DNA from 4 places in the Pseudoalteromonas sp. N1230-9 genome. Region 3 is predicted to be linked to each of the others. Evidence: predicted binding sites of a transcription regulator. Region 3 holds the regulator's gene; each other region holds the start of a gene.
The links. Region 3 encodes sigma-54, which starts transcription at its own class of promoters, with help from an activator protein. Its sites were predicted from a motif close to GTTGGCACGNNNNTNGNNT; they were not measured.

Region 1 (3,144 bases), 940 kb from region 3:
CCGGTTATGAAATTGATAAACACGGCCCAGAAAATCCATACCGTAAAAATGTTTATTTTATCGACCCCGCAGGTTTTGAAGTGGAGTTTGTAGAATATTTCAGTGATATTCCAAGTGAAAGGAATAATGATCTTTGATCTCGCCGTGAAATTCATTTCGCGCGGTAGTTGTAGCAGCAGGTTTACCACGCGTCATTTGTTACCTATTGCGCGATGTAAAATCGCGCCTACAATATCTCGCAACTTTTACTGCACCTTGTTCATTTCTTTCCAACTGGCTTTTAGGCTATTGGCAAAGCTGATGAACTTTTCTTTCATGGTACGCTTTACTTTGATCTCTACTGAGCCTAGCCATACGTTACCTTCAATGGTAATGGTTGGGCCCTGACCTTTATTTAGAGCGACTGACTTGTTTTCTACGCTGCCAATAACGCTAAACAGTTTAGATAGCACATTGACATGTTCAGGCACGTAGATTTCGTCGTTACCTAAAATACAGTTTACGTAAATAGTGACATGCTGATGCTGGAAAATCGCTTCGCTAAAGTCGAGTTCGATTGAGCCTAAGCAGTTTGTTAGGTGAATTTCTTTTGGCACAAGCCACTGGCCGCTACGCTCATTTGAACCAAGAATACTGCGTAGTTGTAAGTTTTCGTTGTCACTGCTATGGCTGTAGTGAGGTTTAAATTGCGCATGTTTATGCGATTTGTAATCTGTATCAGCTTTTAGCGCTAAGTCAGCAACAAGCTCAACAAGTACTTCGTTGCTGGTGGCTGCCATTGCTTGATCTAGTCGGCGTTCAAATGCTTCAGCTGAAATAACTGCATGACTGTAGTTATAAATGAGTTGGTCAATGACTTCTTCTCTTACTTGATCGATTGGGCGATCTTCAAGTTTAACGGCCATGGTAGTTCCCTGTTGTGATTATAAAGTGATTCTTCTGTTATTCGATATAAAGCAAAGCTTAGGCCAAATTTTATTTATATAAAAATCAAGTTGTTGTGTTTTTTGGTTTATTAGCACTTCGTTAAATTAACCATAGATTAATATTATCTGCAATTAATTGGTTATTTTTGCAACATTGTGAACTTATTACCGAGCAGCCTGTAAATTGTTACCGAGGAGAATATGTGTCTTGAATAGATTAAAGTGTAACCTATTGATATTAAAGTGATAAATAGTTGGCATCAAAGTCGCATTAAGTAATGTGTCTTTAATCAAAAGGAGAAAGATTATGAATACATTCAACAAGTCTATGATTGCCGCGTTAGTTATTGGTGCTACTAGCATGTCAGCTCAGGCAAGCAGCTGGGAAAATGAAAGTAAAGACGCTTGGATTGATGGTAAGGCAGAAACTGTTCTTTTAATGAACACAAATCTAAACAACTTTGACATCAACACAGATGTAAAAAATGGCAAGGTTGTACTAACTGGTAAAGTGAATAGTGAGCTTGATAAAGAGTTAGCAGAAGAGCTGGTATTAAGCTTAGATGGCGTAACTGATGTTGAAAACAAGCTTACAGTCGTAAAAGACATGAAAGCTAAGCATGCCAAAAAAGAGAAAGGTGATTCAGCTGAAAGTGATTTAACAGATGCAAAAATAAGCACTGTGATTACAACTCGCTTCCTATTTAATTCTGAAGTAGGTGGTACTGATATCGATGTAGATACTGACAAAGGTGTTGTAACCCTTAAAGGTACCGTTGAATCAGAAGCTGAAAAACAGCTTGCAGTAAGCATTGCAGAAAATGCTGAAGATGTTCGCAAAGTAATCGATGAGTTAACGATTGTTGCTGAATAATAAGTAATTAATGAAAGCCCAGCTTTGGCTGGGTTTTTATTTTGTTTTCAAGGAGTGAATCATGGACTTAATTCGCATTATATTGTCAGTTTTAATTCCCCCTTTAGGTGTATTTTTACAGGTAGGTTTAGGTGCACAATTCTGGATTAATATTCTTTTAACCTTATTAGGGTACATTCCAGGCTTGATTCATGCTGTGTATATCATTGCTAAACGATAATTGCACACAAGGATGACTTAGGAGCACAGCATGGAAAAGCTGTAGGAATAACGGATTATAAACCGCAAGGAGTTACATAATGGAAAACGTAGCAAAGCATAATGGAAAGCAAGGAAGTAACAAGGCGTTATGGACAAGCGCACAATGGCAACGCTTTATGGAAAAAGTGAACGGATAATTGCTAAGGAACGGCAAGTGGTAAGGAACCTAAAATGGATGAAGCTAGCGTAAGGAGGTGACTATATGGAACAAGTACAAACGCAATCAAAACAAGGAATGGACAAACAAGGAGCTGCTTTATGGAATAAGCAGCAGTGGCAAGACTTTATGGATCATGCGAAAGCAGTTGCGCCGCAGGTAACAGGGAAGGCTGACGATAAAAACCCGATATTATCTTCAGGTGATATCGGGTTTTTAATCACATCAGCAATTTATCTTTATAACTTAAACTGATTAACCGTTTTATTTAACGAGACTGCTAACTCATTCAAATCACGGGCTTCATCAGCCAATTCATGAGCATGATCTGCCGTGCTATTCACTAAATGATTAATAGCCGCAAGGCTGTTATTAATATCTTCTGCGACTACCGTTTGTTGCTCCGTTGAAGTCGCAATTTGATGACTTTGATCTTGCACATTTGTCACTGATTGTGCGATGTCTTGCAGTGCTGTAAGCACAATTTGTGTTTGTTCAACAGAACCTTCAGCGCGCTCTTGTCCTTGTTGCATCATCGTTGATGCTTGCTGAGCAATCTGTTGCAATCGGCTGATCATATTACGAATATCATCAGTTGACTCTTGCGTTCTGCTTGCCAATGAACGAACCTCATCAGCAACCACAGCAAAACCTCGACCTTGCTCGCCTGCACGCGCAGCTTCAATGGCAGCATTAAGAGCCAGTAAATTAGTTTGTTCTGCAATAGAGTTGATCACATCGATGACGGCACCAATATTGCCACTTTCTTGCTCAAGACCAGCAACGACTTTAGACGCTTCACCAATGTGACTTGCTAATGCGGTCATGACTGACTGAGCCTGTGTAGAACGTTTTGTGCCATCAACAGTAATGGTTTGTACTTGTTCAGCAGCATTATTGGTATTTTGTGCATTGCGCGAAATTTC
Region 2 (3,144 bases), 570 kb from region 3:
GTTGCCCAAAACCACAGCGAGCTTGTTGTTAGTTTACCTGAGCCAGATATTGAAATAGTCGGTAATAAAACAGCACTGGCAAGTGCCGTTCAAAACCTTATTCATAACAGTATTCAAATAATTGGCAGTCAGGCACGTGTTGAGCTGAGTGCTAAGCGAGATGACAAAGATGAAAATTGCGTGCGCATAAGTGTCAGCGACAATGGCCCAGGTATTGATACTAGTTTAGCAGATAAATTATTTGAACCGTTTTTTACCACTAAAAGCCAAGGTACAGGGCTTGGACTGGCTGTTGTTAGTTCAGTCGCCAATGCCCATCAAGGGCGGGTTGAAGTTTATAACAATGCACATGGTGGTGCTTGTTTTAGTTTGATCTTGCCTATTAGTGCAGAACCTATGTTAGCGGAGGCAAAATGAGTACCCATCCTATTTTAGTCGTTGAAGATGACGCAGGCCTACGAGAAGCGCTGATTGATACACTAGAAATGTCTGGTATTGATTGTATTGCTGCTGACAGTGCCGAACAGGCAATGGTCTTGTTAAAACAAAATACCTATGCATTGGTAGTCAGTGATGTGCAAATGGGAACCATGAGTGGTCTCGACCTATTGCGCAGCATTAAACTGAACTACCCAGAGTTGCCCGTTTTGATGATGACAGCGTATGCCACCATTGATGATGCGGTTGAAGCAATGCGCCTTGGTGCTATTGACTATATGGCCAAGCCGTTTGCGCCAGAAGTGCTTCTTAATATGGTCAGTCGTTATTTACCAGAGAAAGAAAAAGAGACCGAAGGTCCCATTGTCGCAGATCCATCAAGCATAAAGCTACTTGAGCTGGCCAGTAAAGTGGCTCGCTCTGACGCCAGTGTTATGGTGCTTGGCCCAAGTGGGTCAGGTAAAGAAGTCTTAGCGCGTTATATTCATGATAAATCAAGCCGTGCTGATGCGCCTTTTGTTGCAATTAACTGCGCAGCCATCCCCGAAAACATGCTTGAGGCAACATTATTTGGTTACGAAAAAGGTGCTTTTACAGGCGCTATTCAAGCTTGCCCAGGTAAATTTGAACAGGCGCAAGGTGGCACCATTTTACTTGATGAAATCACTGAGATGGACTTAGGGCTTCAAGCAAAATTACTGCGTGTATTACAAGAGCGTGAAGTGGAGCGACTGGGTAGCCGTAAAACGATTGAACTTGATGTTCGTGTTTTGGCAACCAGCAACCGTGACCTAAAAGACGCTGTTAGTAACAATCTATTTAGAGAAGATTTATACTATCGTTTAAATGTATTCCCCCTAATGTGGCGGCCACTTGCTGAGCGCCCAGGTGACATTATTATTCTTGCTGAGCATTTGATTGAACGACACTGCTTGAAAAGCAAAGAGCCAATTGCACTGATTACTGAAGGCGCAAAGCAAAAGCTTTTAGCGCATACATGGCCTGGTAACGTTCGCGAGCTTGATAATGTTATTCAACGGGCACTCATTTTATGTGATGGCAACAGTATTCATGAGAGTGATATTTTCATCGAAGAGTTGTTATCAACAAGTTCAGAGTTAACTCAGCCAGCTCCATCACATAATGCCCCGATTTATCAAGAGCAGCCTGTAGAGCCTCAGCTTGCGAGTATTCCTCAAGTGAACGAGCAAGGTAATTATAAAGACGAACTCAAAGATAAAGAGCATCGTATTATTTTAGAGACGCTAGCCAAATGCCAAGGTAAACGCAAAGAGGTTGCAGAGACTTTAGGAATTAGTCCTCGTACACTTAGGTATAAGTTGGCGCAAATGCGTGATCTTGGGATCGCATTACCAGCCTAATCCATATTTCTTCTTACACAAACAAGCTCACATTATCGTGAGCTTGTTTGCTGTCAAAACTCTGACAACAATAAATATACCAATAAACGCTTGTTTTTATTGGTTTTTATTTATGGCACGCTTTGTGCATTTTACTTGATAAGTGAACTGCATCGTCAGAGAGTATTATGAAAATTCAAAACAGCGCATTATTTCAAGAAATGCAATCTATGGCTCTAGAAGCGGGCCGTAGCCAGTCAGTTAATAACTTACCAACACAAGCTCAGCCGACTTCATCAGCACAGTTTGGTGATTTACTTAGTAATGCGCTTGATAACGTTAATGGCCTACAACAAGACGCTAAGCAAAAAGTCACCGCATTAGAGATGGGAGATCGCAGTGTTTCCTTGGCAGAAGTGATGATAGCTTCGCAAAAGTCTTCAGTGGCTTTTGAGGCGACGGTACAAGTAAGAAACAAACTTGTTGAAGCATATAAAGACATTATGAACATGCCTGTTTAACTAGGTAGTGGAGAATTATTGTGGCGCAATCTAATCAATCAACTGATCTAGCCTTAGCAGGTGGTGGAGTCGATTCACCTGATACTGAGGAACAACAAGAGCAAAAGTCTGGATACTTAAGTGCCCTGAACGGTGTAGATGTACTTCGTCAGGTTACGTTAGTTATTGCACTGGCTATCTGTTTGGCAATCGCTATTTTTATCATTATTTGGGCTCGTCAGCCTGATATGCGACCGCTTGGTAAAATGCCAACGGAAGAGCTTATTCAAACTCTCGACTTTTTAGATGCTCAAAAGATTGATTATGAATTAGATGGTAATGTCATTTCGGTTGAAGAAGGTGAATACCAAAATATTAAGCTATTGATGGCTCGTGAAGGCCTTGAGCAAGCGCCAAGCTCAGGTACTGACATCATCATGCAAGATATGGGCTTTGGTGTAAGCCAACGCCTTGAACGCGAACGTTTAAAACATGGCCGTGAGCAGCAGCTTGCGCGCACCATTGAAGAGCTAAAAAATGTAACTCGCGCCAAAGTACTTTTAGCTATTCCAAAAGAAAACGTGTTTGCTCGTCGTGAAAAACAACCTTCTGCTACGGTGGTGCTAACACTGAAGCGTGGCCGCACACTCGATGGTGAAGAAGTTGACTCAGTGGTTGATATTATTGCGTCAGCTGTACAAGGGCTGTCACCTGAGCGCGTTACAGTTACCGATCAAAATGGCCGTTTACTTAACTCAGGCTCACAAAACTCACTGGCAGCTCGCTCACGTAAAGAGTATGAAATTGAGCGCAAACGCGAAGAAGAATATCTTAATAAAATCGAT
Region 3 (3,144 bases):
GATCCAAAATTTATTCTGCTAGATGAGCCTTTTGCTGGTGTTGATCCAATTTCAGTGTTAGATATAAAGAAAATTATAGAGCATTTGAAAAACCGTGGTATCGGTGTACTAATAACTGACCATAATGTTCGAGAAACCCTTGATGTTTGTGAAAAAGCCTACATTGTTTCTCATGGGGAGCTAATTGCATCAGGCACGCCTGAGCACGTATTAGCAGACCAAACGGTACGCGATGTCTATCTAGGCGAGCAATTCAGGTTGTAACCAATACACCATCGACTAGAGCATCTGCTAGACTTACAATAATGACAACATATTGATATTGACTCAAAGTAGTATCAATCAATGATTTAAAAGGATTGTTAGGGATACATGAGGCAATCATTACAGCTGCGCATGGGCCAGCAACTTACAATGACTCCACAACTGCAACAAGCCATTCGCTTATTGCAGCTTAGTACATTGGATCTCCAGCAAGAAATACAAGAAGCGCTTGATAGTAATCCTCTGCTTGAAGTGGAAGAAGCGGATTATAATGAAGAAGCGATCGGTAAAAACGAACAAAAATCTGACTCTGATGATTCACAAGTCACAGCTACGGCAGAAGAAGCACCCAGTGAATACGAGCAAGAGAGCAGTGATGCACTCAATAAAGATACCGTCAGTGACGACCTAGCAATGGATGTCACGTGGGATGAGTACATGAGTGCAGCCCCTTCAACCTCGTCAGGGCCAATGCCAGAAGATGAGTCTATTTACCAAGGTGCGTCAACCGAAACTCTCCATGAATATCTGATGTGGCAACTACAGTTGACCCCATTTAGTCCGACTGACGAAGCGATTGCTGTTGCTATAGTCGAAGCTATCGATGACTCAGGTATTTTAACTGTGAGTTGTGAGGATATTGTTGAAAGCTTTAATCAAAATGATGATGAAGAAGAAATAGAACTTGATGAAGTCGAAGCGGTCTTAAAAAGAATACAGCTATTTGATCCTGTCGGCATTGGTGCTCGCAGCTTACAAGAGTGCCTATGTATACAACTTCGTCAATTCGATGCAGATACACCTTATTTGGCTGAAACTAAAATGGTTTTATCTGAGCACATCGAATTATTAGCAAGTCGCGACTATCGTACTTTGATGAAAAAGACTAAGCTTAAAGAAAACGAGCTTAAAGAAGTGATGACACTTATCCATAGCTTAAACCCTAAGCCCGCGGATAGCATCGTACGTGAAGAGTCTGAATACGTCATACCTGATGTATCGGTAAAAAAAGTAAAAGGTCGTTGGGTGGTTGAGCTAAACCCTGACTGTATGCCAAAGATCAGAGTGAACAGCCAGTATGCGGCTATGTCACGCTCTGTAAAATCAAGCAGTGACAGCCAGTTTATTCGCTCTCATCTGCAAGAAGCTAAGTGGTTTATTAAAAGCTTAGAGAGTCGGAATGATACTTTATTAAAAGTAACGAACTGTATTGTTCAACAACAACAGGCTTTCTTTGAACACGGCCCAGAGGCGATGAAGCCGATGGTGCTAAATGATGTCGCTGAAATGGTCGAAATGCATGAATCGACGATTTCACGGGTAACAACGCAAAAATATATGCATACCCCAAGGGGTATTTTTGAGTTGAAATATTTCTTCTCAAGCCACGTCAGCACAGAAAATGGTGGCGAGTGTTCATCAACGGCAATACGCGCTTTAATCAAAAAGCTTATTGCCGCAGAAAACTCAGCGAAGCCATTGAGTGACAGTAAGATTGCAGATATATTGGCTGAGCAAGGAATTAAAGTAGCTAGACGTACAATTGCAAAATACCGAGAGTCTCTAGCAATACCGCCGTCTAATCAGCGTAAAAGCTTGATTTAGACGTTTTACATAGAAGGAAAATGCTTATGCAACTAAACCTAACTGGTCGTCATGTAGAAATCACAGATTCATTAAAAGACTATGTAAACACCAAGTTTGCGAAACTAGAAAGGCATTTTGATCATATTAATAATGTTCATGTCATTCTAGATGTAGAAAAATTAAGTCAAAAAGCAGAAGCAACTTTACATGTAAACGGAGGCGAACTGTTTGCCTCTACAGAGCATCAAGATATGTACGCGGCCATCGACTCGCTAATTGATAAGCTTGATCGCCAAGTTATTAAACACAAAGAGAAATTAGCTCGACACTAAATTATGAAACTTAGTTCACTTACTAGCCAGGACTGCAGCAAAGCTGCGGTCCTTTTTAATAGCAAAAAAAGAATTCTCGAATTTATCAGCGAACTCGCTCATAAGCAGCTTCCTCATCTATCGCAGCAAGATATTCTTAATGCTTTACTCAATCGAGAAAAGTTGGGGAGTACAGGAATTGGTAGAGGCATTGCTATTCCGCATGGTCGTATGTCGGGTGCTGATAAACCACATGCGTTTATTATAGTGAGCGAATCGCCAATTAACTTTGATGCAATTGACAACCGCCCTGTTGATATTTTTGTTGCACTCATCGTACCTGATGGAGACTGCCAACTTCATTTAAAGACCTTATCAACAATTGCTGATAGACTAAAAGATAAAGAATTTTGTAAACAGTTACGCAGCGCAAAAACCGATCAGGAACTGTTTCAAGTTATTGCATCAGAGGCATAAATGGAATTAATTATTATCAGTGGCCGTTCTGGCTCAGGTAAATCAGTCGCTTTACGAGTCCTTGAGGACCTTGGTTATTATTGCGTTGATAATATTCCTGTAAACCTATTACCTTCGCTAGTGCGTAGTGTTTCTGATAATTACGACAAAATAGCGGTCAGTATCGATGTGCGTAACCTGCCAAAAGAGCAACAAGAATTTAATGATATTCTTGAATACTTGCCAGGTTTCGCCAACCCAACATTATTTTACCTTGATAGTGATGATCAAACACTCATTAAACGTTTCTCTGAGACAAGACGCTTACACCCGCTTTCTTTAGATTCTTTACCGCTCGATTTAGCAATTAAGCAAGAAAAAATACTGCTTGATGTCCTAATTACCCGCGCTGATTTTATGATCGACACAACGGATTTAAGTGTACATCAGCTAGCAGAGTCAATTCGTGAGAAGATTCTCGGTAAAAAAGATAAAAAGCTCATTATTACCTTTATGTCATTTGGCT
Region 4 (3,144 bases), 1.5 Mb from region 3:
CACCTGGGATGATCTCAGCTTCGCCAGCCGCATCAGCATCACTCACGCCATAACCTTGCAGCTTTGCCCCGTTTGCATTGACAATATTAAGCTCGTTATCTAGGGTAAATTGCCCTGCTTGCGTATAAGCAATACGATTACCTTCAGAGATAGCAAAGAAACCTTGACCATCAATTGCAATATCAAGTGCGTTACCTGTTCTAACAATATCACCACCAGTTACAAAGTCTTCTTTGATATCTGAAACACGTACACCACCACGACTACCACCATTATAAACTGCGGCAAATTCTGTATTACCGGTTTTATAACCAGAAGTTGATGAGTTAGCGATATTATTACTTGTTACTTCTAACCCTGTTTGAGTGCTTTTAAGGCCGCTTAAACCTATATTAAACATAGACATAATTATTCCTCTTTAGTCTAGGCAACTTGATTAATATCGGTTAAGGCAAAATTACCTAAGCCATCAACTTGCAATAAAATATCGTCGCTGCTGCTACCCACAGAGACGCGCTCTACTTCACCATTTAGCCAAGGTGTCAGGCGTTGTGAAACACCATTGGTTGTCGAAAAAGCATTAATCGAATAGCCACCCGCATCTTGTTCATCAAATTCGAAATTCAAAGAACCCACACCACTGTATGCCAACTGTTTTTCTTCAACTAACTGGCCATTACTGTCATAAAGTTGCACAGTGACTGAATCAGCAGGTGTTGATAAGTTAACAAGACCCGACACTTTGCCCTCTTTTTCTAAAGCAACCACATCCGCTGGCACTGTCACTGTTTCACCAACTAAGTTAGTCGCTTCAAGGACTAACATGCTGCTACTGTTATCTAAACTCGCGCTGGTGTTATTTTTTATACTTTGCAATGATTCAACATTTGAGAATTCAGCTAGTTGGCTAACGTATTCGGTTCCGTCCATAGGTTGTAACGGATTCTGATTACTGATCTGTGCCACCAGCAACTCTAAAAACATGGTCGACATTTCTTCTGCCGAGTTAACATTCCCTGAAATACTTGAGCTTACATTGGCAGCATTGTTATTGCTTTGTGTGGTATTTGCGATATCCATGGTGCTACTGTCCTAATTTAAGAATGCTTTGCTGCATGCTGTTAACACGCGACATAACATCAACGGATGTTTGATAACTACGACTTGCTGACATCATGTCTGCCATTTCTTCAAGTACATTGACGTTTGAATAAAAGACGTAGCCATCATCATTGGCAAGTGGGTTGTTAGGCTCATAACGTTGCTCAACAGTACGATTAGACTCTGTCACACCCATGGTATTGACAGCAGCCGCCACATTTTGCTGATCAAAAGAGTCTTTATACATGGCAGAAAAAACCGGCTTAAGCGCCTTATACGCGCCCTCTTCGGTAGACGCCGCCGTGTCAGCATTAGCAAGGTTAGAAGCAATGGTATCTAAGCGCATGACTTGAGCACGCATTGCACTGCCACTAATGTCATAAATAGAATTAAAAGACATTATTAATTTCCTTTGATTACTTTATGCAGGCCACTGATTTTCATGTTTAGAAAGGTCATACTGGTCTGAAAATCCATACTGTTGTTAGAGAATTTTGCCTGCTCGACATTGAGCTCTACGGTATTACCGTCACTGGATGCTTGATACGGCACACGATACATCAGCTCATTGGCAGTAATTCCCGCAAAGCCTACATCATTGTTATGCTCCATACTCGCTGCGACATCGCCCAAAATTTGCTGGTAATCCACATCTCTTGCTTTAAAATTTGGGGTATCAACATTTGCGAGGTTACTTGCGATAACCTCAGCTCTGTCTATTCTCAACTGCATAGCAAATGGGTGTACGCCTAACGCTTTATCAAATAATGCCATTGTTGCCTCAACTGACTACGTCTTGTATGCTCGTTTGCACATTTTGAATTCGGTATAAGGCTATTAACAACCTTTATGCCAAATTTTATAAGACATATTTTTCAATGAGTTACTGTAAAAAATTCAATCTAAGGCACGTAAAAGCGGAAGCAATACTTCCGATACGGAATGGTGCTTTTTTCCTCTTTTTTGGAATTATTTCCTTATTATTTTCAGCTAATGTCTTAGCAAGCAATTTTCAAAAAGAGATTAAACGGTATATAAATAACGAAATAACTCATTACTTGGGCAGCATAAACAAGCAAGGTCAGCAAAAAAAAATTGCGTTATACATTCCAGCTGCAGCAAAAGAGCTTAGCTGTGATCAGTTATCAATAAACAGGGTAAAACCCAATTCCATTCCCGCAGGTAGAATTCGTCTGACCGTCAGCTGTGCAGATCCCATTTGGCAATTTAGAGCCACCGCAAAAGTTGATCTGTGGCTCAATTTAGTCGTTGCTAAACGTGACTTACAACGCGGCGAAGTGTTGAGCAATGAGTTACTAAACTATGACTCCATTAACATTGCAAAACACGTTTACGGTATGGAAACGAGCACAACTGAATTGATTGGAATGACAGTTAAAAGAAACATTAAGCAAGGCGATTTAGTCACTCGCAGACAGCTCGAAAATAACTACTTAGTCAATAAAGAGCAGCATATAAAACTTCTCATCAGCACAAGCTCCTTTACTGCAAGTGTAAAAGCAATTGCACTTGAGGAAGGAATTAGAGGCCAAATGATCAAAGTAAAAAACCTCAGTTCTGGTAAAATTGTTGAAGGCCAAGTGATTGATAAAGGGGTTGTAAAAGCAACACTTTTATAAATTTAAAAATAAATTTAAGAAATCGATAAATTTGGTCGCTTTACAAAATTAGTAGAAAATTAATTGGGGATTGATAATGAACATAAACAACAAAGGTAGCAGTAGTCATGTTGAGCAAGCTGCAAAAGTGAACAACTTTATTGATTCGGGCAGTCAAGATATCAGTAAAAAATCTCACACCGCGGCGAACAAGCAAGCAAGCGCAGAGCAAATTAGTTCGCTTAGTAAAACAATCGATAATACCTTTGAAGACTTAGCGTCAAAGCCTGATGTTGACCTTGAAAAAGTAGCAAAAGTAAAAGCCGCTATTGCTAATGGTGAGCTGTCACTTGACCAAGATACATTAATCAATGCCCTACTAGAGTTTCATAAAAAATGACCATAAACAGCATTAAGCAGTTTA

Region 1: the regulator sigma-54 is predicted to act here: its motif matches at 1,180-1,198, upstream of LY624_RS01920 (BON domain-containing protein).
Region 2: the regulator sigma-54 is predicted to act here: its motif matches at 1,932-1,950, upstream of fliE (flagellar hook-basal body complex protein FliE).
Region 4: the regulator sigma-54 is predicted to act here: its motif matches at 1,940-1,958, upstream of flgB (flagellar basal body rod protein FlgB).

Annotation. Positions count from the first base shown of each region.
Region 1 is NZ_CP090419.1:398,042-401,185, forward strand. Features, by position in the region: gene LY624_RS01910 (VOC family protein) at 1-137, shown strand, start outside; gene LY624_RS01915 (LiaF domain-containing protein) at 246-905, opposite strand; gene LY624_RS01920 (BON domain-containing protein) at 1,234-1,800, shown strand; gene LY624_RS01925 (YqaE/Pmp3 family membrane protein) at 1,862-2,020, shown strand; gene LY624_RS01930 (hypothetical protein) at 2,264-2,473, shown strand; gene LY624_RS01935 (methyl-accepting chemotaxis protein) at 2,458-3,144, opposite strand, start outside.
Region 2 is NZ_CP090419.1:2,613,435-2,616,578, reverse strand. Features, by position in the region: gene LY624_RS12225 (sensor histidine kinase) at 1-417, shown strand, start outside; gene LY624_RS12220 (sigma-54-dependent transcriptional regulator) at 414-1,820, shown strand; gene fliE (flagellar hook-basal body complex protein FliE) at 1,988-2,320, shown strand; gene fliF (flagellar basal-body MS-ring/collar protein FliF) at 2,341-3,144, shown strand, end outside.
Region 3 is NZ_CP090419.1:3,184,907-3,188,050, forward strand. Features, by position in the region: gene lptB (LPS export ABC transporter ATP-binding protein) at 1-264, shown strand, start outside; gene LY624_RS14795 (RNA polymerase factor sigma-54) at 373-1,869, shown strand; gene hpf (ribosome hibernation promoting factor) at 1,896-2,183, shown strand; gene ptsN (PTS IIA-like nitrogen regulatory protein PtsN) at 2,187-2,639, shown strand; gene rapZ (RNase adapter RapZ) at 2,640-3,144, shown strand, end outside.
Region 4 is NZ_CP090419.1:930,811-933,954, reverse strand. Features, by position in the region: gene LY624_RS04405 (flagellar hook protein FlgE) at 1-406, opposite strand, end outside; gene LY624_RS04400 (flagellar hook assembly protein FlgD) at 424-1,080, opposite strand; gene flgC (flagellar basal body rod protein FlgC) at 1,085-1,501, opposite strand; gene flgB (flagellar basal body rod protein FlgB) at 1,504-1,875, opposite strand; gene flgA (flagellar basal body P-ring formation chaperone FlgA) at 1,980-2,741, shown strand; gene flgM (flagellar biosynthesis anti-sigma factor FlgM) at 2,818-3,120, shown strand; gene flgN (flagellar export chaperone FlgN) at 3,117-3,144, shown strand, end outside.